DNA from 3 places in the Alishewanella sp. HH-ZS genome. Region 1 is predicted to be linked to each of the others. Evidence: predicted binding sites of a transcription regulator. Region 1 holds the regulator's gene; each other region holds the start of a gene.
What was found. The regulator MetJ, encoded in region 1, represses methionine synthesis genes. The targets are predictions, from matches to a motif close to TAGACGTCTAGACGTCTA.
Positions count from the first base shown of each region.

Region 2: thrA (bifunctional aspartate kinase/homoserine dehydrogenase I) is a predicted target of MetJ. The motif match lies at 8,565-8,582, and genes of this name have one in related genera.
Region 3: metA (homoserine O-succinyltransferase) is a predicted target of MetJ. The motif match lies at 4,506-4,523, and genes of this name have one in related genera.

Region 1 is NZ_LZEJ01000022.1:28,522-39,185, reverse strand. Features, by position in the region: gene A9165_RS10295 (ligand-binding sensor domain-containing diguanylate cyclase) at 1-1,369, opposite strand, end outside; gene A9165_RS10290 (aspartate kinase) at 1,519-2,625, opposite strand; gene metB (cystathionine gamma-synthase) at 2,637-3,809, opposite strand; gene metJ (met regulon transcriptional regulator MetJ) at 3,990-4,325, shown strand; gene A9165_RS10275 (malic enzyme-like NAD(P)-binding protein) at 4,394-5,638, opposite strand; gene A9165_RS10270 (tetratricopeptide repeat protein) at 6,086-6,988, shown strand; gene rpmE (50S ribosomal protein L31) at 7,082-7,294, opposite strand; gene priA (primosomal protein N') at 7,404-9,680, shown strand; gene A9165_RS10260 (SPOR domain-containing protein) at 9,808-10,365, shown strand; gene hslV (ATP-dependent protease subunit HslV) at 10,422-10,664, shown strand, end outside.
Region 2 is NZ_LZEJ01000001.1:103,398-114,061, forward strand. Features, by position in the region: gene tal (transaldolase) at 1-913, shown strand, start outside; gene pgi (glucose-6-phosphate isomerase) at 926-2,548, shown strand; gene A9165_RS16540 (DUF3545 family protein) at 2,702-2,875, shown strand; gene ung (uracil-DNA glycosylase) at 2,946-3,608, opposite strand; gene thrC (threonine synthase) at 3,608-4,891, opposite strand; gene thrB (homoserine kinase) at 4,897-5,850, opposite strand; gene thrA (bifunctional aspartate kinase/homoserine dehydrogenase I) at 5,854-8,310, opposite strand; gene A9165_RS00545 (sensor domain-containing diguanylate cyclase) at 8,623-9,558, opposite strand; gene A9165_RS00550 (ATP-binding protein) at 9,698-10,664, shown strand, end outside.
Region 3 is NZ_LZEJ01000001.1:52,948-63,611, forward strand. Features, by position in the region: gene metH (methionine synthase) at 1-2,442, opposite strand, end outside; gene A9165_RS16730 (homocysteine S-methyltransferase family protein) at 2,442-3,509, opposite strand; gene metA (homoserine O-succinyltransferase) at 3,509-4,432, opposite strand; gene recA (recombinase RecA) at 4,680-5,726, opposite strand; gene A9165_RS00290 (CinA family protein) at 5,784-6,284, opposite strand; gene mutS (DNA mismatch repair protein MutS) at 6,316-8,877, shown strand; gene A9165_RS00300 (benzoate/H(+) symporter BenE family transporter) at 8,889-10,064, shown strand; gene A9165_RS00305 (dipeptidase) at 10,141-10,664, shown strand, end outside.

The sequences.
Region 1 (10,664 bases):
CATACAGCTTATCACCGGCAGCGCTCAGCCAGACAGCTCCAAGCGCCGTACCAACCCAGACACTGCCATCTGCCAGCGGCAATACCGCCCGCACCTCGTTCGCCGGCAAGCGGTTGTCAGCATGAAAATGTTGTACGACCTTGTCGTCGCGAAGCTGGACCAGGCCATCGGCATAGGTACCGGCCCACAAACTGCCATCAGGCCCCTCGGCCAGGCTCAATACTGACTGACCGACACTGACAGTACTTAAATCTAAGCGGCTTAATTTGCCATCGCAGTAACGATTTAATCCGCCGCTGCTGCCAATGTACAGACAGCCATCGGAATGCGATAACACAGTCCGGACAAAGTTACTGGCCAGGCCCTGCTCGGTAGTAAAGGTACTGAAAGGAGCATCACGCAAGCGGAATACACCGCCGTTAGTGCCAACCCAGATACTATTCTCTTTATCCAGTAACAGCGCCAGTACCCTGTTATTCGGTAAGCCCTGGCGGATATCCAGCTGCTCGGTCACGCCACGGGCTTGCCGGAATAATCCCCGATCAACGGTACCGATCCATAAAATATCCGGGCCTTGTGGCAATAATGACGAAACCGGCACATTGGCCAATAAGGATAGCGGCTGAGCCTGCGGGTCGCTCAGTGCAAAAAGTCCGCGCTCAGTACCGACCAATAATTCATGCTGCCGCTCAAGTAGCGCAAATACCGGGGTACGTTGTAACTCGGCGGAAGCAACCTGTTGGATCTGCAGATCCGGATCCAGGAATACCAGCCCATCCGAGGTACCTACCCAAATCCGGCCAGTCGCGTCTTCCAGTAAACTATGTACCTGCTCTGAGGGCAAGCCATCAGCCCGGTGCCAGACCCGGCGCTGGCCAGCTTCATCCTGCAAATACAAGCCTTTACCTTCAGTGGCGATCCACAATCGACGCTGACTATCCAGCAGCACCCGGTTAATCAGTACCCCCAGCGGCGGATAGGCGTGCCAGACACCATTGCTAACTTTGACTAATCCGCCGCGGGAACCGGCAATCCAAAGATCTTGCTGCCAATCGACATGGAAAGTTCTGACCCCGACATCCGGTAAGCCAGTTTCCGGACTACGGTCAAAAATTTTGAATTCGCGGCCATTGTAACGCGCGACACCTTCCCAAGTGCCAAACCATAAATAGCCATCTGCGGTCTGAGCCAGCGCATTAATGGTGTTGTGGGGTAAGCCATCTCGGGTATTCAGGCTTTCTTTAAAATAATTATCCAGCGCCGGCACCGGGCCGGGCTCGGAATGAAATTTGGCAGGGGTAGCGCCAGCGCCGGGCGCGATGGCCAGAAAGATGCACAACAACCAGCAACACAGGTGCAATAATGGCATGCAGATAATCCATTCATCCGTTGCAGCAGGCAATACTGCCGTTATGCTCAGATTACCTGAGTTTTAGCTTAATTGCCAAGTCATACCAGCATTTAGGGCGTGTTGACGTTCGCTGCTTGTTTTTTCCGCAAAGATTAACACGCCTTAGACTAACGAACAGACTTCACTAACTCCGCTAAGTCTGCATGCAAACCACCGGCCGTTACCAACAGGCCGGCGCCCGGACCTTTCAGCACCAGCGGGTTCTGCTGATACCAGTCAGATGTGATAACAAAGATATTGTCACAGGGTGCCAATGCAGCCAGCGGCGCCTTGTTGTCCACAGCAACTAAACGGACACTGGCCTGTACCTGCCCGTCAGCTAAGCGCAGACTGGCGGCGTAACGCAGCACCTTATTTTCGGCAGTTGCCTTAGCATAAGCCTCAGCCAGCATCAGATCCAATTGCTGACGCTGACGCCAAAATCCGGCCAGATCACCGTCTGCTAACCCGGCAGGTAACAGTGGTTCCAGCTCAATATCCGCTAATTCTAACTCTGCACCCAGCTCACGAGCCAATACCAGCAGCTTACGCTGGACATCTTTACCAGAAAGATCATCGCGTGGATCTGGTTCGGTATAGCCCAGCTGCTGTGCTTGTAACACCAGTTCAGAAAAGGCTGTAGTACCATCATACTGACACAATAACCAGGATAGCGTACCAGAAAATACCCCGCTCACCTCGCGGATCTGATCGCCACTTTGTAATAACTCCTGCATCACCCGCTGTACCGGGATCCCGGCACCGACGGTGGTGTTACTCAACCAGCGTAAACTACTAAGCTCCAATGCCTGCAGGATCTGCTGATATTCAGAACCCGGCAAGGTAACACCTTGTTTATTGGCACTGATCAGATGACAACCTGCGGCGATAAAGGCCGGATAGAGCCTGGCAAAGTCCTGACTGGGTGTGATATCAATCAATACCTTGGGGCTGGGCAGTGCTGCCAGATAGGCAACTAAACTTGCCTGCTGATAAGGCTTGGCATCGCTAAAAGCACTGGACCAAGCCTGACTCTCGATGGTATCGCTGAGTAAGGCTTGGCGCGAGTTCAGGATAGCGCAAAGATTAAGTCTGATCTGGCCGGCAAAGCGTTGTTGCTGCGATGCCAGTAATCGTAAAAATTCGGCGCCGACCTTACCGGTACCGGCGACCACGATATTGAGCGTTGTCAAAGGCGCTGCGACACCCGATTTTACTTGCTTAAAATCACTCATGCTACTTCCACTTACTGCTGTTGTACCGCAGCCACGGCATCCAGTGCCAGAGCTAAATCGGCAATAAGATCCTGGGCTAATTCAATACCAACCGACGCCCGAATCAGTGTTGCCCCTATCCCGGCAGTGGCCTGGGCCGCTGCGTCCATAGAGGCATGGGTCATGGTCGCAGGATGACAAATCAAACTTTCCGTCCCGCCTAAAGACTGCGCCAGCGTGAAGTAGCGTAAGTTACTGAAAAAGGTGGTCAGTAAGGCTGGCGGGGCGCTTAACTCGAAGCTGCACATGGCGCCGAAGCCAGATTGCTGGCGCTTAGCAATCTGATGGCCGGGATGATCCACCAGGCCGGGATAGTACACCTTACCAATCAGCGGGTGTTGTTGCAGAAAGGCCACCACCTCGGCGGTATTCTGCTGCTGCAACTGCAAGCGAGGGGTCAGAGTCCGCAAACCACGTAAGGTTAAATAACTATCAAAAGCGCCTGCTGTGAGGCCAAGGCAGTTCGCCCACCATTTCAACTCGTCACCGCAGGCTTGCGTTTTACAGATCACCGCACCACCAATCACATCGCTGTGGCCATTAATAAACTTGGTGGTCGAATGCACCACCAGATCGGCCCCCAGTGCCAACGGCCGCTGTAATGCCGGCGACAGGAAGGTGTTATCTACCACGACCTTTGCGGTCAGACTTTTTGCCAGCTGGCACACCGCAGCAATATCAGTGATTTGCAGCAAGGGGTTGCTCGGTGTTTCCAGCCAGATCATCGCCGGTGCCGCCCGCTTAATCTGTTCAGGCCAATCCGGCTGTTGAAAATTGACAATCACCAGCTGGAACGCCTGCTTCTTCTGCGCCAGATTAGTAAAAAGACGGTAGCTGCCACCGTAGCAATCATGTGGGATCACCAAGGTATCAGCCGGGGTCAATAACTGCAGCGCTAACAGACACGCCGACATTCCGGTATTGGTAACAATGGCTTTGGCACCACCTTCCAGCTCCGCCAGGGCTTCACCGAGAATATCGCGGGTAGGATTATTCGAGCGCGAATAATCATAAGGACCGGGCTGACCAAAGGCCGGCAACTGATAAGTCGAGGTCAGGTAAAGGGGCGGCGTGATGGCACCGAAGGCGGTATCTTCAGCGATACCTGCCCGGGCGCTAATCGTAGCGGGATGGCGATGACTCATGCTTTAACTCTTTTAGATGTTTAGACGTCTAAAAGTATATTCATTATTAACTGGAAGTCAAACCATTTAGCCGTCTATAATCTTTATTTGTTGCACACTATTTGACTCACCGACAGAAAGCAGTAGAATTCCCGTTTTGCGCTACGCTGCAAAACAAAAATTAACGACAAGGGATCCCTTATGGCTAAGTGGAATGGTGAATATATTCACCCCTATGCAGAACACGGTAAAAAATCAGAACAAGTTAAAAAAATTACCGTCTCGATACCGCTGAATGTTTTAAAAGTTTTAACCGATGAACGTACCCGCCGCCAGGTCAATAATCTGCGGCATGCCACTAACAGTGAGTTACTGTGCGAAGCTTTCCTGCATGCTTTTACCGGTCAGCCGCTACCGGCAGACGACGACTTGCGTAAAGATAATCCACATCAAATCCCGGCTGAAGTCAGACAAATCCTGACCAGCATGGGTAAAGAAATTCCGGTGATTATCGAAGCCGACAGCGATGAAGAATAAATAACGCTAACCGGTTCGCAATAAAAAACCGCCTTTCGGCGGTTTTTTATTTACTGGCAATCATACTCTCAGGCATCAAAGTAGGCTGCCGGCATCGGGATCCTGGCTACCCCTGAGCTGACTGCCGCTTCAGCTACCGCACGGGCGACCCGTGGTAATAACCGGGGATCCATAGGCTTCGGAATAATGTAGCCTTTACCAAACTCCAGACTACTAACTTTAGCCGCCAATAGCACTTCCTGCGGTACCGGCTCCTTGGCAATAGCCCGGATCGCCTGCACGGCTGCCAGCTTCATCTCATCATTAATCACACTGGCGCGCACATCCAATGCACCACGGAAAATAAAGGGGAAGCACAGCACGTTATTCACCTGATTCGGATAATCCGAGCGCCCGGTAGCCATAATCAAATCACCACGCTCGGCGTGCGCCAGTTCAGGTTTAATCTCTGGATCCGGGTTGGAACAGGCAAAGATCACCGGCTTATCCGCCATCAGGCTTAATGCTGCCGGCGGCAGGACATCGGGACCGGAAACACCAACGAAGACATCAGCACCCTGCAACGCATCTTCCAGGGTCCTTTTATCGGTATTGTTCGCAAATAGCTGCTTGTACTGGTTCAAATCTTCACGCCGGGTATGGATCACCCCCTTGGTATCAAGCATATAGATATGCTCACGCATAGCGCCGCACTTGATCAGCAGCTCCATACAGGCAATGGCAGCCGCGCCGGCACCCATACAAACAATAATGGCTTTGCGGATATCTTTGCCCTGGATCTCCAGCGCGTTTAACAGGCCGGCAGCAGTGACAATAGCGGTACCGTGCTGGTCATCATGGAATACCGGGATATTACAGCGCTTAATCAGTTCCTGCTCAATCTCAAAGCACTCCGGCGCCTTGATATCCTCCAGGTTAATACCACCAAAGGTGTCAGCTATATTGGCGACCGTGGTAATAAATTCTTCAGTAGTGCGGTGCGATACTTCAATATCAATTGAATCCAGGCCGGCAAAGCGTTTGAATAGCAGCGCCTTACCTTCCATTACCGGCTTTGACGCCAGATGGCCCAGGTTGCCCAACCCCAGGATCGCCGTGCCGTTAGAGATTACGGCGACCATATTGCCTTTGGCAGTGTATTTGTAAATGTTGTCCGGATCTGCGGCAATTTCACGCACCGGTTCAGCCACACCGGGGCTGTAAGCCAGTGCCAGATCGGTAACGGTTTCGGCAGCTTTGCTGATTTCGATACTGATTTTCCCTGGGCGAGGTTCTGCGTGATAACGCAGCGCTTGTTCTCTGAAATCTGACATTCCAATTTTTTCCTGAGTAAGTGTAGGTACAGACTACGGCACTAATTTATAGGTTTTTTGTTATACAGCGGGCCGGTGGTCGGCTCATTCTAATGAGCTCTGATCTGGAAAAACACTGAAATCGTGCTGGACGTACCAGACTAAGGCAGTAACGTCATTACGACTTTGGTATAATTCGTAACCAGTTATAACAAGAAAATGCTCAGCCGCCAAGAGTTCTGGACATCCAATTATCTGCGCTGTGTTCTGCTTAGCAGGCGCTGACGAAGGATTTAACAGGCGAGCGCAGTTACTCAAACCTGGAATGGAACGCAAATTTGGCTGCGCCAGTTGCTCACATTATGTTAACCGACACACTTGTTTACAATCTGCTTCTGACCAAAACTTGACCCTCAGCCGTATGTAGCTAAAATCGACACCATTAACTGTTTTTTAACCAGAGGTTTTATGAAAGCGCTACTTTTAGCAGCCCTGTTGTGCAGCACTGCATCCCTGACTTTATATTCAAATACCAGTTATGCCAGCGCGGCGGATAATGACCGGGTATGTGCCGATACCGATTGCAGTAAAGAACTGCGCCGACTGATCAGATTGGCGCGAAGCGGCAGCGGTGATGCAGCAGCATTGGTAGCAATGGCTCACGCGACCGGCGATGGTCTGGAGCAAAGTAACGAGCAAGCCATTCGTTATTTGCGGATGGGCGTGCGCCAGCGCAACGCTATGGCGGTCTTTCTGATGTCCGACTGGCTTAGAAATGGTTTTATGCTGGAACAAGATCTTGCTGAGTCGCAACGTTTGCTTGATCTGGCCGTCGATCTAAAATATGCCCCGGCGCAATATGCTAAAGCGGTACAACTGCTGCAGGCTGAGCAGGATGACCAGTTGCCGGAAGCGATTAATCTACTGGAGTTAGCCACAGAGCAGCGACTGGCCAGTGCCATGTTGCTGTTGGCACAGTTAAAACAACATGGCGCCGGTGTCGAGCAGGATCTGCCGGGCGCCGCCGAGCTATACCGGAAGTTAGTGTTGGCCGGACAGGTATCCGCCCGTCCTTACTTGCAGGAAGTGACAGCTCTACTCGCTGCTGATCAGCAACACCAGACGTTGGTTGATGAATTACGGCAAGTCGAGAATATTGAAGTGATCCGGGTAACAGACCAGGCATTACAGGCTAATAATATGCTGGAAGGCATTGTCAGAAGGTTAACTGCCACCGGACAGTACGACAGCCGCTCGGTAGGAAGCCGGATCCGGGGCGTCAGCTGCGACCAAAGTGGCAGTAACTGCGGTGTTATCCGCCCGGATAGCAGCTCTGGCTCAATTTCTGAAGCCCTGGCGGGTGGCAAGTAAAACAAGTAACAAATGCTGAAACCTATGCTCTCGCTGAGCATAGGGCATAAAAAAACCGGAGCCAGGCTCCGGTTTTTTCGTACTTGGTACCGATTAACGGTTGCCCAGTACAGAGAAACGCTTCTTGAAGCGGTCAACACGACCACCAACATCCAACACTTTCTGCTTACCGGTATAAAACGGGTGGCAAGCTGAGCAAACGTCCAAGTGGATGTCTTTGCACAGAGCTGAACGGGTTTTGAAGGTATTACCGCAAGTACAGGTTGCAGTAATTTCTTTGTATTCCGGGTGGATACCTGGTTTCATGGGTTACCTCGTTAGGCCGTATCGCCATCTGGTCGCATTTTTTATCGCCAGACACCATACGTAATTACAGTTAATTTAGGGCGCGTAGCTTAATAGATAGCCGCTGAAGTTGCAACCAGAAAACCGGAAAAGCACAGAATTTTGTTTTGCTTGGCAAGGCGCACGCGCTTCCTTAAACTTAAAGCCTGATTTTGTTGCTATGGAAGCTGCTGTGACTGCGATCCGTGTTGCCCTGCCCGTACCCTTGCGCCAGCATTTTGATTACCTGTTACCGCCTGAACTTGAGGTGAGCATAGGCTGCCGGGTGCGGGTGCCCTTTGGTAAACGCGAATTGGTGGGGATTGTCTGGCAATTAGCGGTTAAACCCGACGTCAGTGAGCAACAACTTAAACCGGTGCTTGCCGTGATCGATCAGACGCCGGTCTTGCCAACTTTACTACGCCAACTCCTTAGTTTCGCTGCAGATTACTATCACCATCCACTGGGGGAGGTCCTCACGGCCGCCTTACCCGCACTGTTGCGTGAAGGCCGCCCACTCGCTGACTACCTGCCCCGAGCGTACCGACTGACCGACAGCGGTAAAGCCGCTAACCTGCAAAGCTTTTCGCGCTCGGCTAAACAGGCAGAATTGTGGCAGGCCCTGACAACACAAGCGCTGGATGAAGCGACCGTCAAAAGCCATTACAGCGGCAGTGCGCTAAAGCAATTAATGGCCAAGGCGCTGGTCGAGTCGTTCCAAACGGCGATCGCACCCTATCACTATCAGGGCTTAGCCGAGCCGGCGTTGCAACTAACCGCTGATCAGGCTCTGGCAGTGACCGCCGTTAATCAGGCCCAGGGCAGCTTCCGGCCCTTTTTGCTGGAAGGTGTCACCGGCTCCGGCAAAACCGAAGTCTACCTGCAGCTCATCCCCTCCCTGCTGGAGCTCGGTCAGCAAATACTGGTATTGCTACCGGAAATTGGCCTGACCCCACAAACGCTGGAACGCTTTAGCAAACGTTTCCGCGCCCCGGTACTGGTCTGGCATTCAAATTTAAGTGATGGCGAGCGGCTTAACTGCTGGCTGCAAGCGGCCAGTGGCAGCGCAGCTGTGGTAATAGGTACCCGCTCGGCGCTGTTTTTACCTTTTCGCAAGCTCGGACTGATTATTATTGACGAGGAACATGACCTGTCACTAAAACAGCAAGACGGCTTTCGTTACCACGCCCGGGATCTGGCAATAAAGCGCGCAGCACTGGAGCACTGTCCGATCCTGCTTGGCTCGGCCACGCCGAGTCTCGAATCACTGTACAACTGCCAGCAAGGTCGTTTTACCAAGCTGACACTAACAGCCCGCGCCAGTGGTCAGGCAATGCCGCAGCTGGAGCTGGTCGATCTGAAGCAACAGGCTTTACAACACGGACTGGCCGCACAAAGCATTCAACAAATGCAGCAACAGCTGAAACTGGGCAAACAGGTGATGCTGTTTTTAAATCGTCGCGGTTTTGCACCGGCCCTCAGCTGTCAGGATTGCGGCTGGTTGACCGAATGTCAGCGTTGTAGTGCTTTTACCACTTACCATAAACATAGCCGGCAGTTGGTTTGCCATCATTGCGGTGCCACCCGGGCCGTACCACGACAATGCGGCGGCTGTGGTAGTACCCGGCTGGCGCCGGTCGGTCAGGGTACCGAGCAACTGGAAGAGCATCTGAGTGTATTGTTTCCCGAGGTCCCGGTGACCCGGCTTGACCGTGACAGCACCCGGCGTAAAGGTGCTTTCGCCAGCCTGTTAGCCGAAATTCAGCAACCTGGCCCCAGATTGATTTTGGGAACCCAGATGCTGGCTAAAGGCCATCATTTCCCCTTTGTTACTCTGGTGGTGATTGTCGACGTCGATGGCGCCCTGTATAGCGCCGACTTTCGTGCTCCTGAGCAACTGGGGCAGTTGCTGACCCAGGTTGCCGGCCGGGCCGGTCGTGGCCATGATAAAGGCAAGGTGTTACTGCAAACCCAACATCCGGAACACGCCTTGCTGCAGGACATCATGCTAAACGGTTATGCCGCCTTTGCCCGCAGTGCCCTGCTGGAGCGCCAGCAAACCCTGTTACCCCCCTGTCAGTATATGGCGCTATTCAGAGCAGAAGCCCATCAGAGTGAGCTTTGCCAGCAGTGGCTACAGCAGGTTGCCAGCTACTGTCAGCAGCAACCTCAGGTTCAACAGCTCGGCCCTCTGTTATCGCCGCTGGAACGCCGGGCAGGTAAATACCGCTGGCAATTACACCTCTATGCCGCACAACGGCCGCTGCTGCATCAACTGCTAAGTCAGGTTTTAGCAGAGGTATCGCAATGGCCGCTGAGCCGTAAAATCAAATGGCAGCTCGATGTCGATGCGCTGGATTTAAGTTAAGCCGCGAAAACCAGTGACTGCAGCGCCACGGCTTGTTTTGGTAACAGATCGGAGCTGCGTTATTTCCTTTTCTGCCGATCCGGGTAGAATACAGTGTGATTAGAAAAACAGGTAATTGATAAGTCGTATGCCACAAAAAGATTATGTGCGCGCCACCCGTCCGAAAGCACCCGCTAAAGGTCAGGCCAGAGGCAGTCGCGCCAAGGCGCCGGCGGCCAGTAATAAGCCCTGGCTGCTAATTGCGCTTACCTTGCTAACACTTAGCGTCTTTGTCTATGGTCTGTGGTTTTTAAAGCAACAACCGGTCAGTAGCAGTCAACCTGCAGCGGCACCGGTTAAGGCGCCGGCGAAAGATGAGTTACCGCCCAAACCGCAATCTGAGCCTTACCAATATATTAAAGAATTGGAAAACCGCGAAATTACGGTCGAAGTCCCCGAACAGCAACGTAGCGTGCCGGCGGTGTTACAGTGCGGCTCTTTCCGCCAGCAAGGCCAGGCTGAACAGATGAAAGCACAAATTGCCTTTGCCGGCATTACTGCCGATGTCAGACGTACCGAAGGCAGCAACGGCGTCTGGTTCCGGGTGGTAGTAGGCCCTTATGAATCGCGCCGGGCCGCCACTGCCGATATGAACCGATTACGGCAAATGGGGATTAATACCTGTCAGGTCCGTAACTGGACTTGAAAAATCCGGCTGTCCCCCTTACTTAAGCCCTATGTTTTCGCCATAGGGCTTTTTTTATGACTACTATCGTCTCTGTTCGCCGCAATGGCCATGTTGCCATCGGTGGTGATGGCCAGGTCTCGCTGGGTAATACCGTAATGAAGGGTAATGCCCGCAAGGTTCGCCGCCTCTATCACAATAAGGTACTGGCCGGTTTTGCCGGCGGCACCGCTGATGCCTTTACCCTGTTCGAACGCTTCGAAGCCAAGCTGGAAATGCATCAGGGCCACTTAATGCGTGCCGCCGTTGAACTGGCGAAA
Region 2 (10,664 bases), on a different contig from region 1:
CGTGGTGGTTGACAGTGGCGACCTGAATGCCATCGAGCAATTCCGGCCAGTGGATGCCACCACTAACCCGTCTTTGTTGTTAAATGCCAGCCAGTTAGATTTTGCTAAACCGATGCTGACTGCGGCTATCGCTTACGCCAAAACACAAAGTCAGGACCCGGCGCAGCAACTGGCCTTAGCCAGTGATAAATTCGCCGTCGATGTCGGCACCGCCATCAGTAAGCTGGTGCCGGGCCGGGTGTCTACTGAAGTCGACGCCCGTTTATCCTTTGATACTGCCGCCACTATCGCCAAGGCGCGCCAGTTGGTGGCCCTGTATCAACAAAATGGTATTGGCACCGACCGGATCCTGATCAAAATCGCCTCGACCTGGGAAGGCATTCAGGCCGCCAAAGTACTGGAGCAGGAAGGTATTCAGTGTAACCTGACCTTACTGTTCCATCTGGCACAGGCGCGGGCTTGCGCCGAGGCCGGCGTCTATCTGATTTCGCCCTTTGTTGGCCGGATCCTGGACTGGTACAAAGCCAATACCAAGCAAGACTATACCGCCGAGACCGATCCGGGTGTGTTGTCGGTACGCGAAATCTATCAGTTCTTTAAACAGCATGGCTACAGTACTATTGTGATGGGCGCTAGTTTCCGCAATATTGGCGAAGTATTAGCACTGGCCGGTTGCGATCGCCTGACGATCAGCCCGGCACTGCTGGATGAACTGAGCCAGCAACAGGGCGAGCTGGCAGTGAAACTGCAAGATCAAGGCGTCACGTCGGCCAAACCGGCGGCGTTAACCGAACAACAGTTCCGCTGGGCACTGAATGAAGATGCGATGGCGACCGAAAAACTGGCAGACGGGATCCGTAAATTTGCCATTGACCAGCGTAAGCTGGAAAGCCTGATCCAAAGCCAGCTGTAACGGGAGCACCGCATGACTGCCAGTTTAACTGCCTTATTAAAGCCATTGGCCGAGCGGCAACAGCCGCTGCGTCAGTTATTTGCTGCTGAGCCAAATCGCGCTGCGCGTTTTAGTGCCAAAGCTTGTGGTATCACGCTGGATTTCTCCAAAAATCTGTTGGACGACAGCAGCTGGCAAACCCTGCAGCAACTGGCCGCCCAAAGCAGCATCCGCCAGCTGTGTCAGCAAATGCAAGCCGGTGCCGCTATCAATAATACCGAGCAGCGTGCGGTCTGGCATACGCGGCTGCGGCAGCAAGATTTGCAAGACCTGCGGCTAAATGGCGAGGATATCGGTGCGGCGATTAGCGCCTGTCGCGCACAAATGGCGACACTAATCGACCAGCTCCACCAAGGGACTTACCTTGGTTATAGCGGCAAGCCAATTACCGATCTGATTTGGGTCGGCATTGGTGGCTCGCTGCTGGGCCCGCAAATGGCGGTGGAAGCCCTGACGCCCTATCATTGTAGTCCGGTGCGACTGCACTTTGCCGGCAATATCGATGGCGCTATTGTCAGCGATCTGACCAAACAACTGCAGCCTGAGACGACACTGGTGGTGGTTGCTTCAAAATCCTTTGGCACCGAAGAAACCAAACAAAATGCGTTAGCGCTGCGCGCCTGGTTTAGTGCTCAGGGCGCAGACAAAGCCGCTATCGCGCGACACTTCTGGGCCACCTCTGCCAATGTACAGGCGGCCGCCGAATTTGGCATTGTGCCACAGCATATCCTGCCGATGTGGGACTGGGTGGGTGGCCGTTATTCCCTCTGGTCAGCGATTGGCTTACCGGTTGCGCTGATGATTGGTAATGACGGTTTTAATCAGCTGTTAGCCGGTGCCGCCGCCATGGACCAACATTTCTTTAACGCGCCCTTTAGCGAAAACCTGCCAGTGATCCTGGCATTACTGGGCATCTGGTATATCAACGGTTTCGGCTGTCAGGCGCAGGCGCTGCTGCCTTATAGTCATTATCTGCGTTTACTGCCGTCTTATGTGCAACAACTGGATATGGAAAGTAATGGCAAGGCGGTCGATCGCCGCGGCCAGCCATTGAGCGATGTCACCGCCCCGGTGATCTGGGGTGATGCCGGCACCAATGGCCAGCATGCTTATCATCAGTTATTGCATCAAAGCCAGCTGAAAATCCCAGCCGACTTCCTGCTACCGCTAAAGGTCGCGCATCCGCTACAGGACCATCACCAGCGGCTGGCCGCGCATTGCTTTGCGCAAACCCAGGCGCTGATGCAGGGTAAGACCGAGCAGGAAGCTTATCAGGAATGTCTGGCACAGGGCATGACGGCGCAGGCGGCAGCAGAATTAGCCCCGCATAAGGCGTCACCTGGTAATAAACCCAGTAATACTTTATTACTGGATGAGTTATCACCCTATCATCTGGGCGCCTTGATCGCACTCTATGAACATAAGGTGTTCTGTCAGGGTGCGATCTGGCAACTGAATAGCTTTGACCAATGGGGCGTTGAGCTGGGCAAGCAGCTTTCTACACCTATTTATCAAGCACTTAAGGCGCAGGGTGACGCTCAGTTCGACAGTTCAACAGCGCAGTTGATTGCCCTGTTCCGCCAACAAAACCGCTAAACCCTGTTTAGCATCAGCAAGGCTGCCCGCGGGCAGCCTTTATTTTTTGCGCCGTCATCGTACTGTCACTTTTTAGTTTTATTTTTACACAAAGTGTGGTAGAAACTTGTTGAAAATAACAACAAGAAACAACAATCAGATGAGGCCGTAATTATGGAAAGCTTCGAAGACTTACTGAACATGTTGGAACGTCCGGCGGCGAAAACCCGCACCGTTAAGCGCAAATGGCGGGAAATTGAGGAATTGAAAGAACGCCAAAGGCTCAAAAAAGAGCTTTGTGACATTGATTGGACCATTGAACCGGAACTGATTGATATCGAATTATAAACAAAAGGGCCTGCAGCTAACTGCAGGCCCTTTTCGTTATTCGATACCGTCAATACGGCACAAGCGTCAGTTACAACACTGAGTGCCAGTTTATCGGCGTTTTGCCGGCGGCACGCAGTAGGCTATTGGTCTGTAAAAAATGGCCACAGCCCAGAAAGCCGCGATGCGCTGATAACGGCGACGGGTGGGGAGCCTGCAGAATATGATGCCGGCTGGCGTCAATTAGCCGCGCTTTCTTCTGCGCATGAGAGCCCCAGAGTAAAAACACCAATTGCTCACAGTGCTGGCTGATCTGTCGGATCACCTGATCAGTAAATTGCTCCCAGCCCAGGGCGCGATGCGAGTTCGGCTCATTTGCCACCACCGTCAACACGGTATTCAGCAATAACACGCCCTGCTCGGCCCAGCTTTGCAGGTAGCCATGTGACGGCACTTGAAAGTCTGCATATTCCAGCGCCAGCTCCTTGTAGATATTCAGCAACGAAGGCGGCACCCGTACGCCCGGCCTGACCGAAAACGCCAGCCCATGCGCCTGGTTTGGGCCATGATACGGATCCTGCCCCAGCACCACCACCTTCAGCTCAGATAACGGCGTCAGCTTAAACGCATTAAAGATTTCACTGTCCGGCGGATAGATCACCTGGCCACCGGCACGTGCCTGCTGGATCGCCGTCAGCGTTTGCTGAAAGTAGGGTTGTTGCTTTTCACTGCCAAGAAGGTCCTGCCATTGCATCAGCGATTATCCAGTTGTCGTAATACCTGCTCGAGGGTGGCAAAATCGGCCGGAATATCCCGGCTATAACTTTGCTCAGCGGCACATTTTGCCAAAGCCGCCGGTAAAGCGATAGGTGTTCCTAAAATATTCTCTACCTGTTCTTTAAACTTAGCCGGATGCGCTGTACCGAGGAAGATCCCCACCTCACCCGGCTGCAGGCTACGTTTTAACGCCTTATAGGCAACAGCCGCGTGCGGCTCACTCAGATAACCCTCTTGCGCCAGTAAGCGCATACCAAGCTGGGTGTCATCTTCATCGACCTTAACCGCCTCGATATCAGTCCGGCTCACTACCCCCTGCGCCAACAGCGCTTCTACCCTGGGCCAGTTATTCGGTGCACTGACGTCCATCGCATTCGATAAGGTGGCGATGGTTTTGTTGGGTTGCCACTGGCCGCTCTGCCAGTAACGCGGCACGGTATCATTCAGGTTCGTCGCAGCAACCATCCGCTTAATCGGCAGCCCCAGCGCCTTGGCAATCAGACCGGCAGTCAGGTTACCAAAGTTACCGCTGGGTACCGCTATCACCGCTTCTGAGCGTTGCTCGGCCGGCAGTTGGGCAATAGCTTCAAAGTAATAACAGATTTGCGCAAATAAACGACTGATATTAATCGAGTTGGCCGAGTTAATATTGTAGGTTTTTACCAGCTCCTGCTGATCAAAAACTTGCTTAACCAGCGCCTGACACTGGTCAAAGTCACCATCCACCGCCAGCGTGGTAATATTCTGCCCTAGAGTGGTAAACAGCTTTTCCTGCAGCAGACTGATCTTGCCTTTCGGATACAGGATCACCACCTCTACCCCAGGCTGCTGATAAAACGCATGCGCCACGGCCGCACCGGTATCGCCGGAGGTGGCCGTAACAATAGTGGTTTTGCGCCCGCCCTGGGCTTTGGCCAGCGCCTGCGCCATAAAGCGGCCACCAAAGTCTTTAAACGCCAGCGTCGGGCCATGAAACAGCTCCAGACAAAACGTCTGCGCCGTAACTGGCACCAGTGGCGCGGCAAAGGTAAAGGCGGCGCTCACCATCTGAGCGACTTCAGCCTCGGTTAGCTCATCGCCAATCAAGGCAGATAAAATCTTGGTACTGCGTGCTACCAGCGGTAAAGCGAGTAAAGCGTCAATATTCAGCTTTGGCCAGCTGGTTGGGAAAAATAAGCCTTGTTGCTGGCCCAGGCCCTGTCGGACCGCCTGTAAAAAACTGACTTGTTCGGTTGGGACTTTTAAATTGGTTAAAATCATCTTTATTACTCCGCGAGCGCTCTGGCGCCCTGTGGCGCTAACCGGCAGATGGCGGTCAGCGCGTCCTGATTCTTGGCATAATGGGCATTAAGGTAAGCCGCCGTCGCGGCAGCCTGCGCATCATCCCGGCAAAGCGCAAATACAGTCGGGCCGGCACCGGAAATCCCCAGGTGCAGCACCCCTTGCTCACTTAGGGCGTTACGCAAGGGCAATAATTCCGGCATCAGACTCTCCCGGGCTGGTTCTGCCACCCGATCCTGCAACGCCGCCGCGGCATCCTGTTCATCACCGGCGTAGAGCGCACTGACAAAGCGGCTGAGCATACCGGCAAAGGCGATACTGTCGGTTAAACTTAACTGCTGTGGCAAAACAGCACGCGCGGCCTTGGTCGAGAGTACAGTACCCGGATAACAGAGCACCACCCGCCAATGCTCGAACCAGGGCAAGCTGCGGCAAATCTGCGCACTATCCGGTAACATCAGCTGTAAGCCACCATAATAAGATGGCGCCACATTGTCATAATGCACACTGCCACTGACCCCGCCCTCCGCCACCGCCATTAACTGTAGCAGCTCACTCTGGCTAAACGGCTGGCCGAAATAGTCATTAAAGGCATAAAAAGCAACGACGATTGAACAGGCGCTGGAGCCTAAACCACTGCCGACCGGCAGCTGTTTATTAAGCTGCAAGCGCAGCCGGGGCAAGGGCTTACCCAGTGCCTGTTCAAAGGCATAAAAGGCTTTAAACACCAGATTATCTTCGGTTGCCGCCGGTAGCTGATGCAGATAGCGGCCGCTTAGCTGCAAACTGAGCTCTGCCGCCTCGCCCAGGATCAGCAGCTCATCACCAAGCAGGCTGCCGTCTACCGGTTCAAAGGCGGCGCCCAACAAGTCAAAACCGACGCTGAGATTGCCGGTCGAGGCCGGCGCATAATAACGCTTAGTTGAATGTGATTGCATAGACTATACCTGCTGCTGCCAGCTCAGGGTGCGCAGAATATCGCTAAAGACCCCGGCAGAGGTCACAGCAGCACCGGCACCATAACCGCGCAGCACAAAGGGGATAGGCTGATAATAGCGGCTTAAGATCGATAGCGCATTCTCACCGTCTTTTACTTTGGCCAGCGGATGATCAGCGGCCAGCGCTTTAATCGCGACCTTACATTTGCCATCGCGGATCTCGCCGATATAGCGCAGCACCTTACCCTCCGCTTTGGCAGCAGCCAGCCGCTCAGCAAAGGCCTGGTCTAATTGCGGCAGCTGCGCCATAAAATCTTCGACGTTAGCACCGGCAGCAAAACCGGCCGGCAACACCGAGTCCACTTCGACCTCACTCAGATCCAGCATTAAACCGGCTTCGCGCGCCATAATCAGTAGCTTGCGTGCCACATCCATACCGGATAAGTCATCGCGCGGATCAGGCTCAGTAAAGCCCATAGCGCGGGCTTTGGCGGTCACCACCGACAGCGGCACCCCGGCTTCCAGCTCGCCAAAGATATAGGATAAGGAGCCGGATAGAATGCCTTCAAAGGCCAGCAACTGATCGCCGGCATTTAGCAGCCCTTGCAGGGTATCGATTACCGGTAAACCGGCACCGACCGTGGTTTCATATAAAAAGCGTCGCCGTTGCTGCTGGGCAACAGCACGCAAGCGATGGTAATACTCCAGGCTGCTGGTATTGGCTTTTTTGTTTGGCGTAACGACATGGAAGCCGGCTGCCAGGAAATCTGCGTACTGGTCCGCCACTGCCTGAGCACTGGTGCAATCGACCAGTACCGGATTGGTTAAATGCTGTTCCTGGACAAAGCGGTTTAACTCCGCCAGCGAAAACTGTGCATTGGCCTCTGCCAATGCCGGCTGCCAGTTTTTCAGATCCACACCGTCTTTCGCCAATAACAGCTGCTTACTATTGGCGATACCGTAAACGGTAAGCTTAACCTGGCGCTGCTGTAAAAAGGCTTGTTGCCGTTCGATCTGGGCCAGTAATTCACTGCCGACCACCCCGCAACCGACCAGAAACACATCAATGCTGGGGATATGGCTGAAGAAGTTCTCATGGCAGACCTTAACTGCATTCTGACAGCTGCGCTGCTCGACTACCGCAGAGATCGAGCGCTCACTGCTATCCTGCGCAATGGCTACTACGTTCACCCGCGCCTGCGCCAGCGAAGCGAAGAACTTCGCAGCCACACCTCTGTGCTGCCGCATGCCATCGCCGACCAGGCTGACAATCGCCATATCAGATTGGATGGCTAATGGCCGTAGCAGTTTGTTTTGCAATTCTAATTCGAACTCGGCTTCCAGCGCCTTTTTCGCCGCCACCAGATGCAGCTGCGGCACACAGAAGCTGATGCTAAATTCCGACGAGGACTGGGTAATTAAGCTTACCGAAATCTGTGCGCGCGCCATGGCGGCAAATACCCGGCTGGCCATGCCCACCACGCCCTTTAAACCCGGGCCAGATACCGTAATCAGCGCCAGATGCTCAAGGCTGGAAATGCCCTTCACCAGCGCTTCACCATCGCCTTCCACATCGATACAGGTGCCCGGCGCACTGGGGTTAAGGGTATTTTTGATATAACAGGGAATTTGCACCCGCGCCAGCGGGCCGATTGTTTTCGGATGCAGCACCTTAGCACCGAAATAAGATAACTCCATCGCCTCATCGTAAGACAGACGATCGATTAAGCGGGTTTGTTTCACCTGCCGTGGATCGGCACTGTAGACGCCATCGACATCGGTCCAGATCTCACAGGCACTGGCTTTGATCGCCGCAGCAATGACGGCGGCGGAATAATCCGAACCATTGCGTCCCAATAAGGCCGTCTCGCCCTGGGCGTTACTGGAAACAAAGCCTGCCATCACATAGATGCTGGCTGGTGTCGCCGCCATAGCGGCATCAATCACGGTTGCTGTCGCCGCCACATCGGCAGTGGCATTTAAAAAATCACCCTGACTTTTCACCAGCTTTACCGAGTCCAGCGCCTGCACATCCGCACCTTTCCCCTCTAACAAGGCCGTCATCAGTGCCACGCTGAACTGCTCGCCCAGGCCCAGGATCTGCGCTTTAATATGATCCGGGCAAAACTTTAATAAACTCATGCCCTGTAACTGCCAGCCCAACTGCTGGATCTGGCTGTTGATCAGCGCCTGCACCTGCTGCCGGCGTGCTTCACTGACGCCTGGTACCTCGGCTAACAGTTGCTGGTAGCGCTGTTCAAGCTGGCTTAGCGGCGACTGAAAGTCGGCTCCCAGATAGGCCAGATCAGTTAATTCGACCAGCGTATTGGTTACGCCCTGCGGGGCCGATAACACCAGACAGACTTGTTCTGTTGTTGCCTGCTGCAACACAATTTGCGCCACTTCAGAAAATCTGGCCACCGACGCCAGCGATGACCCGCCAAATTTTAGCACCCTCATAATTTCTCCTCGCGCATCCAAGTCTTAAGTCGTTTTGTTATCGCAGACCTTTGTTAGTCAACCTGCTGTCACGCTATGTTGCGTGATCAATGCTGGTTCACCTGGGCCAAGTGGCCAAAAAAAAGGCCCGGAACCTTTGAGGTCACGGGCCTTTTTACAGACAGCACACCGCCGACCTCCTACCCCGCGGGGTTGGTGGTGGTAATAATGGTGGTGAGTACTGCTGCTTTTATATTCATAGACTACACTATGCACAGACTTTTAGACGTCTGTCAAACCTTTTCTAAGTTGTTATTGTGGACAGCCACGACGCTAGGCCAGCGCAGCCTCGCTCCAGATACTGATCTGGTTACGCCCGGCCCGCTTGGCCTGATACAAGGCCTGATCCGCTTGTTGCAGCATAGTTTCCACACTGCAGCCTGCTGCGCCGGTGCTGATACCGCAGCTAATCGTCAACTTTACTGCCGCGCTTTGCACAGCACAGAATTGCTCCATTTGCTGACGCAACCGCTGGGCAACCTCAATAGCTCCAGCCAGCTCAGTATCGGGCAAGATCACGGCAAACTCTGCTCCGGCCAAGCGCGCCAACAAATCATTATCGCGCAACAAGGCGCTAAACTGGCGAGCCAGCCCCTGTAACATCTGGTCGCCATGTTGATGGCCGTATTGATCGTTGAGCAGTTTGAAACGGTCCAGTTCGAAACGCAGTAACGCTAAAGGCCGCTGGTAGCGCTCAGCCCGGGTCAGTTCCAGTTGCAATTGCTGTTGCAGGTATTGCCAATTTGGTAAGGCCGTTAGCGTATCGAAACGATCCAGCTGTTTCAGTTGTTGCGTTTTAAATAACACCTCAGCGTGGTAACGGGCGGCCTCGCTGGCATCCTCCAGCCACAGTGCCAATTGTGCCTCCTCCTGTGGATTACTCAGCGGGATAAAGCTGACATTCTGCGCCATCTGGAACTCATTTTGCTCAGCCTTTGCCTGGCGCGGCAGCTTCAGCAAATACAAACGTTGTTGCCAGCTCAGCTGCTGAGTTTGTTGCTGCTGCAACACCTCAGCCATTTTACGGCAGAACCAGCTCTTAGGTACTTCCGGGAACAGGCTGAAAAAATCCTGCCCCAGAATCTGGGCTTCGGGTAACTCTAACTGCTGGCATAAAAAGGAGTTAACATAGCTCAGCTGATAACGGCTATTCAGCACCAATACAGCACCAGGTAACTGATTAACCAGTCGTTGCAGATTAAGATTCATGCCGTTATCACTCCTGAGGCGAAAGTCTATTGCCAAAACTCTTCTATTTTGTGAAATAATTATTTTAAATAACAACTATATTCGCTATGGTAGCAGGAGTGAATCGCTTTTTGCTCCGAATGCCAATCAGGGTGACGCCATGCCGCAAACCAGCCTGTCTAAAAAGCTGCTGACCAAGGTTTTATCGGTTTATTTTATTTTGACGCTGATTGTCACCCTGGGTCAGATCGTGGCCGAGTACTACAATGCGAAAAGCTTTATCCGTAACGAACTGACGACCTTACAACAAACCTTCGCCGGTAGTCTTACCCGGGCTATCTGGGAGCTTAATACCCCACAAACGCTGAATATCGCCGACGGTCTGCTGGCGGTACCTGCCATTGAAGGGGTCATTGTCCGGGATGATAACGGTACTGTTATAACCCAGTCCGGCCGCTATATCGACATTCAGCAACGCTTTAGCAACCAACTGGTACAGCAGGAACTCAGTCTGAGCGACCAGCAAAGCGGCATCTTTGGTTATACCTTCCCATTGATCTTCGAATTTTCCGGCCGTACCAGCCAGGTTGGTGATGTTACTCTGTTCTCTAGTCGCAAAGTCGTCATTGAACGGATTGAAATGGGCATCTATTTCCTGATTGGTAATGCGATGCTAAAAACCACTTTTTTGATTATTTTGTTTTTAATGGCTTTCCGGCGTTATCTGACCGAGCCGCTGGCAGATCTGAGCCAGCAGATTGAAAGTCTGGATTTGGACCAGTTGGACGGCTCTAAAGTACGTATTACGCCAGATGAAGGTGCCGAACTGACAGTAATGGCGAATGCCTACAATAAATTAATCGACCGCTTGCAGGACAATCAGCAGCAGTTAAAGCAGACGCAGCAGCAACTGATGTTATCCAACAACAAACTGGATCAGCAAAATTTACTGCTGGAGCAGGAAGTCGCCCGTAAAACCTCCGGCTTAAGTCAGGCGATGATGGATCTTCAGCAACAGAAGCAAGAACTGCTGCAGAAGAAGCAGGCGCTGCGCGAGGAAATCGAACAGCGTCGCCAGACCGAACTCGACCTGCGGCAAAAACAACGGGAACTGCAGGACACCATTG
Region 3 (10,664 bases), on a different contig from region 1:
CTGCATCTGAATTTGCGCCGGCACATCCAATAGCTGAAATAAGGTGCCTTTCTCGGTATGTTCCGGGCAGGCCGGATAGCCGGGCGCGGGTCGGATCCCCTGATACAGCTCGCGGATCAGTTGTTCATTATCCAGCTGTTCATTGGCGGCATAACCCCAATATTCGCGCCGGACTTTTAAATGCAGATACTCTGCCAGCGCTTCGGCCAAACGATCGGCCAGCGCCTTGACCATAATGCTATTGTAATCATCATGTGCTGCCGCATACTGCGCCGCCAGCTCATCAGCACCAAAGCCGGTCGTCACCGCAAAGGCACCCACATAGTCCGCAATGCCGGAGCCAACAGGGGCAACAAAATCTGCCAGACTACAATTCGGCGCATTATTCCGTAGCGCCAGTTGCTGTCGCAGATTATGCAGGCGGCAGCGCTCGGTGGTGCGGCTGTCATCCTGGTAGATGATAATATCATCGCCATCACTGTTGGCCGGGAAAAAGCCAAAGGCCGCTTTACCACTAATCAGGTTCTCTTTGATCATCTGATCCAGTAGCGCATTGGCATCCTGATACACCTTCCGCGCTTCCAGCCCAACTTCAGCATGTTGCAAAATCGCCGGAAACTTGCCAGACAGCTGCCAGGTCAGGAAAAACGGTGTCCAGTCGATGTAGTCGCGCAGTACCTGTAAATCAACCTGCTGCCAGTAATGTACACCAGGCTGTTTCGGCGCTGGCGCTACTTTCGTTAAATCCAGATGGAATTTATTCTGCCGTGCCTCGGCCAGACTCAGCATCCGCTCACCAGGCCGGCTGCGTTGGTGCTGCTCTACCGCAATACGATATTCCTCTGCCACCCGTGCCAGATAGGCCGGTTTATGTTCGGCGCTGATTAAGGATTGCACTACGGAGACGCTACGCGAAGCATTAGGCACATACACCACGCCATGCGCATAATGCGGCGCAATCTTAACTGCAGTGTGCGCTTTAGAGGTAGTGGCACCACCAATCAACAACGGCACGCTAAACCCTAGCCGGGTCATTTCTTTCGCCACATGCACCATCTCATCCAGCGACGGCGTAATCAAACCCGATAAGCCAATCACATCAACCTGCTGCTCTTTAGCTACCCGCAGAATTTCCGCGCAGGACACCATCACACCCAGATCGATAACCTCAAAGTTATTACACTGCAGCACCACGCCGACGATATTTTTGCCGATATCGTGCACATCGCCTTTTACCGTTGCCAGCAGGATTTTACCCTGCGCCCGGCCACCGGCTTTCTCCTGCTCAATATAGGGTTGCAGGTAAGCAACAGCTTTTTTCATCACCCGTGCTGACTTGACCACCTGCGGCAGAAACATCTTGCCTTCCCCAAACAGATCGCCGACGACGTTCATGCCATCCATCAGCGGGCCTTCAATCACATGCAGTGGTCGCTCTGCCTGCTGCCGGGCATCTTCGGTGTCCTGCTCGATAAAATCGGTAATGCCTTTTACCAGCGCATGCTCCAGCCGTTTATTTACCGGCAGGCTGCGCCAGGCATCATCCACTTTCTCGGCGACACTGCCATCGCCTTTAAACTGCGCAGCAATCTCTAACAAGCGTTCGGTGGCATCCGGACGGCGATTTAGAATCACATCCTCTACCCGCTCCCTGAGCAAGGGCGGGATATCGTCATACACCGCCAGCTGACCCGCATTAACGATGCCCATATCCATACCGGCCGCAATAGCATGGTATAGAAATACTGAGTGGATGGCTTCGCGCACCGGATCGTTACCACGAAACGAGAACGACACATTGGATACACCGCCGGAAATCTTGGCATAAGGGCAAAGGCGCTTGATTTCACGGGTCGCCTCAATAAAGTCCACCGCGTAGTTGTTGTGCTCTTCAATACCGGTCGCCACCGCGAAAATATTGGGGTCAAAAATGATATCTTCAGGCGGAAAACCAATTTGCTCAGTCAGGATCTTGTAAGCGCGTTGACAGATTTCGACTTTTCGGGCCTTGGTATCAGCTTGCCCCACCTCGTCAAACGCCATCACCACCACAGCCGCGCCATAGCGGCGCAACAACTTTGCCTGCTGTAAAAAGCTCGCTTCGCCTTCTTTCAGCGAAATCGAGTTCACTACCGCCTTACCCTGAATACACTTTAGCGCCGCTTCAATCACGTCCCACTTCGAGGAGTCGACCATAATCGGCACCCGGGCGATATCCGGCTCTGCTGCCAGCAGCGTTAAATAGCGCACCATAGCAGCCTTGCTGTCCAGCATCCCCTCATCCATATTGATGTCAATGATCTGGGCGCCGTTTTCAACCTGTTGCCGTGCCACATCCAGCGCCGCTTCGAAATCGCCTTTTAATATCAGTTTTTTAAATTTCGCCGAGCCGGTAACATTAGTCCGCTCGCCGATATTGATAAATCTTGCCTGCTGTTGCATTACCACTCCACCGCAAAGGCTTCTAGGCCGGCCAGATGAAAACTATGATCGGCCGCTTTTGGTTGCCGCGGCGGCGCATCTTTTACCGCTTCGGCAATGGCTTTAATATGCTCTGGCGTGGTACCACAGCAGCCACCGACGATATTTAAAAAGCCCTGTTTGGCCCAATCAGCAATTTCTGCTGCCATCGCCTCAGCGCCTAAATCATATTCGCCAAACTCATTCGGCAAACCTGCATTGGGATGCACCGAGACATAAGCTTCGGAAATGGTGGCCAGGGTTTCGACATAAGGACGCAGCAAATCCGGCCCCAGCGCGCAGTTCAGGCCAAAGGTCACCGGCTTGACATGCGCCAGCGAATAATAAAAAGCTTCGGTCGTTTGGCCGGACAGCGTGCGGCCCGAGGCATCGGTGATGGTACCCGAAATCATCACCGGTAACTCCAGCTGCAGCTCTTCAAACACCTCCAACACGGCAAAGGCTGCGGCCTTGGCATTCAGCGTATCGAAAATGGTTTCCAGCATAATAATATCGGCGCCACCTGCAATCAGCGCCCGGGTCGATTCCTTGTAAGCAAGCACTAACTCATCAAAGCTGACATTGCGAAACCCCGGATCGTTAACGTCTGGCGAAATCGAGGCAGTACGGTTAGTAGGTCCTAACACACCGGCGACAAAACGGGGTTTGTCAGGTTGCAGTGCTGTGACTTCGTCACAAACCCGCCGCGCCAGTGCCGCCGCCTCACGATTGATCCGCTCTGACAGGTGCGCCATCTGATAATCATGCATCGCAATGGTGGTGGCGTTAAAAGTATTGGTTTCAATAATGTCCGCCCCGGCCAGCAAGTATTGCCGGTGAATATCGGCAATAAGTTCCGGCTGAGTAAGCACTAACAAATCGTTGTTACCTTTGAGATCGCACGGCCAATCCGCGAACTCCGCGCCGCGATAACCGGCTTCATCCAGGCGGTGCTGTTGGATCATGGTGCCCATAGCGCCATCCAGCACCAAAATACGTGAGGCCAGCAGCTGGCGTAGTTGCTGTGGCGTTAAACGAAGCTTTGTCATTAACTGTTGCCTATCTGATTCAGGTCAAAGGGCGTAGCCTGGTAAACATAATAGTTTAACCAGTTACTGAATAATAAAAAGGCGTGCGCCTGCCATAATTTTAGCGGCCCCTGGGCCGGATCATTATTCCGGTAGTAGTTTTCCGGTAAACGCGGCGCCAAACCGGCCGCCAGGTCACGTTGATACTCATCATCCAGCGTGGTCAGATCATATTCCGGATGCCCGGTAACAAAGATCCGGCTACCACTGCTGTTTTGCAGCAAATAGGCTCCGGTGACATCGGCCTCAGCCAGGATATGCAAATCATCATGCTGTTGGTATTTTTGTTTTGGCACCTGCGCATAACGCGAATGCGGCACCAGAAATTGCTGATCAAAGCCGCGCAGCAGCGGGCTCAACGGCTGTACTACGTCTTGCCAGTAAACACCGGATAATTTCTCGCCGCGAATTTCCCGCTGTAAGCCGTAGTAATGATACAGCGCAGCATGGGCGGCCCAACATAAAAATAGCGTCGAGGTAACATGGGTATCCGCCCAGCGCAGGATCTCACCAAACTGCTGCCAGTAGGTGACATCTTCGTAATCGACCAGCCCCAGCGGCGCCCCGGTAATAATCAGACCATCATATTTCTGCCCCTGCACATCAGAAAAGTAACGATAGAAGCAGTTTAAATGGCTCTCCGGTGTATGTTTACTGACATGATCATCGATGCGGATCAGCTCAATATCCAGCTGCAGCGGGCTATTCGCTAATAAACGTAGTAACTGAATTTCAGTCACAATTTTATTGGGCATTAAATTCAGAATCGCGATCCGTAATGGCCGGATATCCTGGGCTGCCGCCCGGCTCTCGGTCATTACAAAGACATTTTCTGCTGATAAGGCTTCTACTGCAGGTAACTGGTCAATCACTTTAATAGGCATAGCTGGCTCCGCCTGTGGCTAGCACCATACTGAACCTGAGTCTGGTTAGTCAGCTGGCACCCCTGATAACTTCTATACGTTTAGACGTCTAAATAAGGCGTATTATGCCGTACTATGCCAGAAAAGCAACAGCCGTCTGTCGACGGCTGTAAAGTGGTGGCTAAGGTCTGAGTTAATCCCGCTAAAAACAAAACTCCGGTGCATTTCGCTACCGGAGTCCTGAAAACTGAGACGCTGTGGTAAAGACTTATAGCTCTTCCGGCTCTGGCATCTCCATCACATCGTCAGTAGCGACGGCTTCGCCCGGCTTTAATAACAGCCGCGCCCGCAGCTCTTTTTCAATTTCATCTGCCACCGCAGGGTTATCCTGCAAGAACTTCATGGCATTAGCTTTACCCTGACCAATCTTATTGCCCTGATAAGCGTACCAGGCGCCAGACTTATCAACTAAGCCTTGCTGTACGCCCAGGTCAATCAGCTCACCCAGTTTGTTGATACCGGCGCCATACTGAATAATAAATTCAGCTTGTTTGAATGGCGGAGCTACTTTGTTTTTTACTACCTTAACCCGGGTTTCGTTACCGGTAATTTCATCGCCTTCTTTTACCGAGCCAATACGACGGATATCTAAACGTACTGAGGCATAGAATTTCAGCGCATTACCGCCGGTGGTGGTTTCCGGGTTACCAAACATTACACCGATCTTCATCCGGATCTGGTTGATAAAGATACACAGGGTATTGGAGCGTTTGATATTGGCAGTCAGTTTACGCAGTGCCTGTGACATTAAGCGGGCCTGTAAACCCATATGGCTGTCACCCATGTCACCTTCAATTTCTGCTTTCGGCGTTAAGGCGGCGACCGAGTCCACGATCACCACGTCTACGGCGGCAGAACGCACCAGCATGTCGCAGATTTCCAGTGCCTGCTCACCGGTATCTGGCTGAGAAACTAACAGCTTATCGACATCCACGCCTAATTTCTTCGCATACACCGGATCCAACGCATGTTCGGCATCGATAAAAGCACAGGTTTTACCGCTACGCTGTGCTTCGGCAATCACCTGCAGCGTTAAGGTGGTTTTACCGGAGGACTCAGGACCATAAATTTCCACAATCCGGCCATAAGGTAAACCGCCAATGCCCAGTGCAATATCCAGCCCCAGTGAGCCGGTGGATACCGCTTCAATATCCAGGGCAGTGCTGTCGCCCAGCCGCATAATAGAACCTTTACCGAACTGGCGTTCAATCTGGCTTAGTGCCGCACTTAATGCCTTTTGTTTGTTGTCGTCCATTGGTCGCTCCGGAGAAATTAGGTTAAGCCTTTAACAACTGTATGAGCATACAGTAGTCTAGTTTGTTGGGGCTGTCAATAACAAGATGCATTGTCTGAGCGCATGTTCAATCGCCTGCTGGCGGATCTGCTGCCGGTCGCCAGCAAAATGCAATTGCTGAGTGCTGACAGTCCCGTCGATACTAAAACCGAAACAGACGGTACCGACCGGCTTCTTTGCCGTGCCACCGGTAGGGCCGGCAATGCCGGAGATGGCAAGCGCAATGCTGGCGCCCGCCGCCTGGGCTGCGCCACTGGCCATCTCGGCTACCGTTTGCTCACTGACAGCGCCATATTGTAATAGCGTTGCGCTGCGCACCCCTAACAATTGCTGCTTGGCTTTATTGCTGTAGGTAACAAAGCTGCGGTCAACATAGGCTGAGCTGCCGGCTACTGCGGTCAGCCAGTAGGCAACCCCACCACCGGTGCAGGATTCTGCAGTGGTGATACTGGCTTTTTTCCGTAATAATAGCTGCCCTAGTTCAGTGGCAAGCGCTAAGCTTGTTGTTTCCGCTGTCATATTTGATCCAACAGGAAGTGTTAGCACCATTATGCCGTCAGACCAGAAACCGGAGCAAGCGTTAAGCAATCATACCCCGATGATGCAGCAATATCTGGCACTGAAAAGCCAGCATCCGCAGATCTTATTGTTTTACCGGATGGGTGATTTTTACGAACTTTTTTATGAAGATGCGAAAAAGGCTGCCGCCCTGTTAGATATTTCGCTGACCAAACGCGGTCAAAGCGCCGGTGAACCAATCCCGATGGCCGGTGTGCCCTATCATGCCGTTGAAGGTTATCTGGCGCGTCTGGTGCAATTGGGTGAGTCGGTCGCCATTTGCGAACAGATCGGCGATCCGGCGACCAGCAAGGGGCCGGTAGAGCGCAAGGTGGTGCGGATTGTTACCCCGGGCACCGTGACCGACGAGGCGTTGCTGAATGAGCGGCAGGATAATTTACTCTGTGCCATCAGTGAGAGTCGCAGCCACTTTGGTCTGGCGCAACTGGATCTGACCAGCGGCCGTTTTTTGCTGAATCAGGTCAGTCATGCCGATGATTTGGCCGCCTTGCTGCAACGGCTGAATCCGGCCGAATTGCTCTATCCGGAAAACTTTAGTCTACCGCACCTGACCGAACGCAAAGGCGCCCGCCGCCGTCCGGTATGGGAGTTTGAACTGGCCAGTGCCGAGCGCTTACTGTGCCAGCAATTTGGCACCCGCGATTTACAGAGCTTTGGCGTGTTGGAAGCGCCGGTTGCGCTGATGGCCGCCGGCTGTTTGATGCAATATGTCAAAGATACCCAGCGCGCTCAGTTACCGCATTTACGCAGTATCGCACTGGAGCGGCCGGATGATTTTATCGTGCTGGATGCCGCCACCCGCCGCAATCTGGAATTAACCCATACCTTAAGTGGGCAAACTGAGCATACGCTGGCGGCTGTACTGGATAAAACCCAGACTGCCATGGGCTCCCGCTTACTAAAGCGCTGGATCCATGCGCCGCTGCGTAACCACACTCAGCTTAATCAGCGGCTGGATGCGGTACAGGAACTGACAGAGGATTTTCAGGCGCTGCAGCCCTCACTAAAGCAAATCGGCGATATCGAGCGGATCCTGGCCCGGCTGGCCCTGCGCAGCGCCCGGCCCCGCGATTTTGCCCGGCTGCGCCAGGCGCTAACCGAGCTGCCAGAGCTACAGCAGCAGTTACTGCATGCCAACAGTCAGTTGCTACAGCAGCATCAGCAGGCCACCCTGCCGGTGCCGGAGCTGGCTGAATTATTACAACGCGCTATCGTCGAGTCACCACCAGTGCTGATCCGTGATGGCGGCGTCATTGCTCCGGGCTATCATGCCGAACTGGATGAATGGCGGGCGCTGGCTGAAGGTGCCACCGACTACTTACAGCAACTGGAGCTGCGCGAGCGTGAGCGTACCGGTATTAGTTCGTTAAAAGTCGGCTTTAACAAGATCCATGGTTTTTATATCGAAACCGGTCGCAGTGCTGATACCAGGGTGCCGCCGGAATATGTGCGCCGGCAAACGCTGAAAAATAATGAACGCTATATTATTCCGGAGCTAAAAGAATACGAAGATAAGGTACTGGGTAGCCAGAGTAAGGCGCTGACGCTGGAAAAACAGCTTTATGACGCGCTGTTTGACGCCGTGAGCCCCTATCTGGCGCAGCTGCAACAGCTGGCTCAAGCCTTATCTGAGCTGGATGTGCTCTGCAGCTTTGCCGAGTGTGCGGTGCTGTATCAGTATTGCCGGCCGCTGTTAACTGAGCAGATCGGTATTCAACTGACCCAGGCACGGCATCCGGTGGTGGAGCGGGTGCTAAAGGCGCCCTTTATTGCCAATCCGTTGCAATTAGACGCCTCACGGCGGATGCTGATGATCACCGGCCCCAATATGGGCGGTAAATCAACCTATATGCGGCAAACCGCCCTGATTGCTCTAATGGCCGCCATCGGCAGCTTTGTGCCGGCAAAGCAGGCAGTAATTGGCCCTATTGATCGGATTTTCACCCGGATTGGTGCCTCTGATGATCTGGCGTCCGGCCGCTCGACCTTTATGGTGGAGATGACGGAAACCGCGACCATTCTGCATCATGCTACGGCACAAAGTCTGGTATTGATGGATGAAATTGGCCGTGGCACCAGTACCTATGATGGCCTGAGTCTGGCCTGGGCCTGTGCCGACTATCTGGCCAATCAACTGCAGGCGTTAACCCTGTTTGCTACCCATTATTTTGAACTGACCAGTCTGGCGCAGCAATTACCTGCCGTCGCTAATGTCCATCTGGATGCGGTTGAGCACGGTGATGGCATTGTATTTATGCATCATGTGCAGGAAGGCGCCGCCAGCAAGAGTTTTGGCCTGCAGGTCGCCCAGCTGGCCGGGGTGCCAAGACCGGTGATTCAACTGGCACGACAGAAACTGCGGCAGTTAGAACAAAACGGGCCAGCGACGACGCCTGAACCTGTGACCCAACTGGAATTACTGGCGCCGGAGCATCCGCTGCTGGCTCAGCTACGTCAGCTAAATCCGGATGAACTGAGTGCCCGCCAGGCGTTGGATTATCTGTATCAACTGAAACAACAGCTGGACATTTGATGGGCAGCAGAATGCGTCTTAATGATTGGAGCCTGTCGGCCGTGGTGGCCGGTTTTGTTGCGGTGCTGGTTGGCTTTGCCAGTTCAGTGGCGATTGTGTTTCAGGCAGCAGCAGCGGCCGGTGCCGACAACGCCGTAATGGCGTCCTGGCTGTTGGCATTGGGTATAGGGATGGCGCTGACCTGTATTGGTCTGTCCTGGTATTACAAGGCCCCGGTGATTACCGCCTGGTCAACGCCAGGCGCCGCGCTGCTGGCCACCAGCCTGCAAGGTCTGACGCTGGCGGAAGCGACCGGGGTCTTTATCTTTACTGCATTACTTGGGCTACTCATTGGCTTAAGCGGCATGTTTGAACGCCTGACCCGGCTGATCCCACTGCCACTGGCCAGCGCCATGCTGGCCGGCATACTGCTGCAATTTGGCTTTGCCATCTTTAGCAGTCTGCAACAGCAACTGTTGTTGGTCGGCGCCATGTGTTTAACCTACCTGCTTGCCAAAGCCCTGCTGCCACGGTACGCCATCCTGGCAGTATTAGGCTGTGGTTTACTGCTGGTTTGGCTCGGCGGTGAGCTCGACCTCTCCGCCGTCAAGCTGACACTGGCAACACCGGTATGGGTTACGCCGGCGTTTTCGCTATCGGCGTTGCTGGGGATGGGTTTACCGCTGCTGCTGGTAACCATGGCGTCACAAAATATTCCCGGTGTCGCAGTGTTACGTGCCAGTGGTTATCAGACACCGGTATCGCCACTGATTAGCAGCACGGCGCTAAGCACGCTGCTGCTGGCGCCGCTGGGCGCGTTTTCGATTAACCTGGCGGCCATAACTGCAGCGATCTGTAGTGGTAATGAAGCGCATCCAGACAGCAGCAAACGCTATATTGCCGGCATCGCTGCCGGGCTCTTTTATCTGCTGTTTGGCCTGGCCGGCGCCACTGTGGTCGCGCTGTTTGCAGCCTTCCCTACTGAGATGGTAGCCGCGCTGGCCGGGCTGGCGCTGCTGGGTACCATAGCCGCTAACCTGCAAAGCTGTACTGCCGATGCTGAGTATCGGGAAGCCGCCGTAATTACCCTGCTGGTCACCGCATCTGGCGCCAGTTTGTTTGGCATTGCCTCGGCGTTCTGGGGCTTAGTGGCCGGGGCCGTCACGGTCTTAATCCAACGCCTGACACGGCGAACTGACGGCGGCTAAGGCTTGCTGTCAGAGCGGATTCCGCGCTAAGCTCCTGCCTCTCTGATCTTATCAATAACAACAAAAAGGATGCAGCATGCGCTTAGCGAAACTGGCCTCTCTGGTCTCCGCCCTCTTGCTCAGTGGTACTCTCAGTGGTACTGCCCTGGCACAAAGCAAAGTCGTGACCGAAGCGGAAGCCCGGGCTTTACATCAGCAAATTCTGACTATTGATACCCATGTCGATATCGGCCGTGGCTATGCGACGCACCTGCTCGATCCGGGTGGCTTTACCAAAGCCCAGGTCGATCTGCCCAAGATGCGTGCCGGCGGCCTGGATGCGGTGTTTCTGATCGTTTATGTGGGTCAGGGAGCCCTGACCCCGGAGGCTTATCAGCAAGCTGCCGCCACTGCCGAGAATAGCTATCAGGCCATAATGCGGATGATCCGTGCCTATCCGGAGCAGGTTGGGCTGGCGAAAACGGCTGCCGAAGTTGAAGCCCTGCATGCTGCAGGTAAACGCATTGTGCTGCTGGGGATGGAGAATGCTTATCCGCTCGGCGACAGTGTCAAAGACGTCGCGAAATGGGCCGAGCGTGGCATCCGCTACGTTAGCTTTAC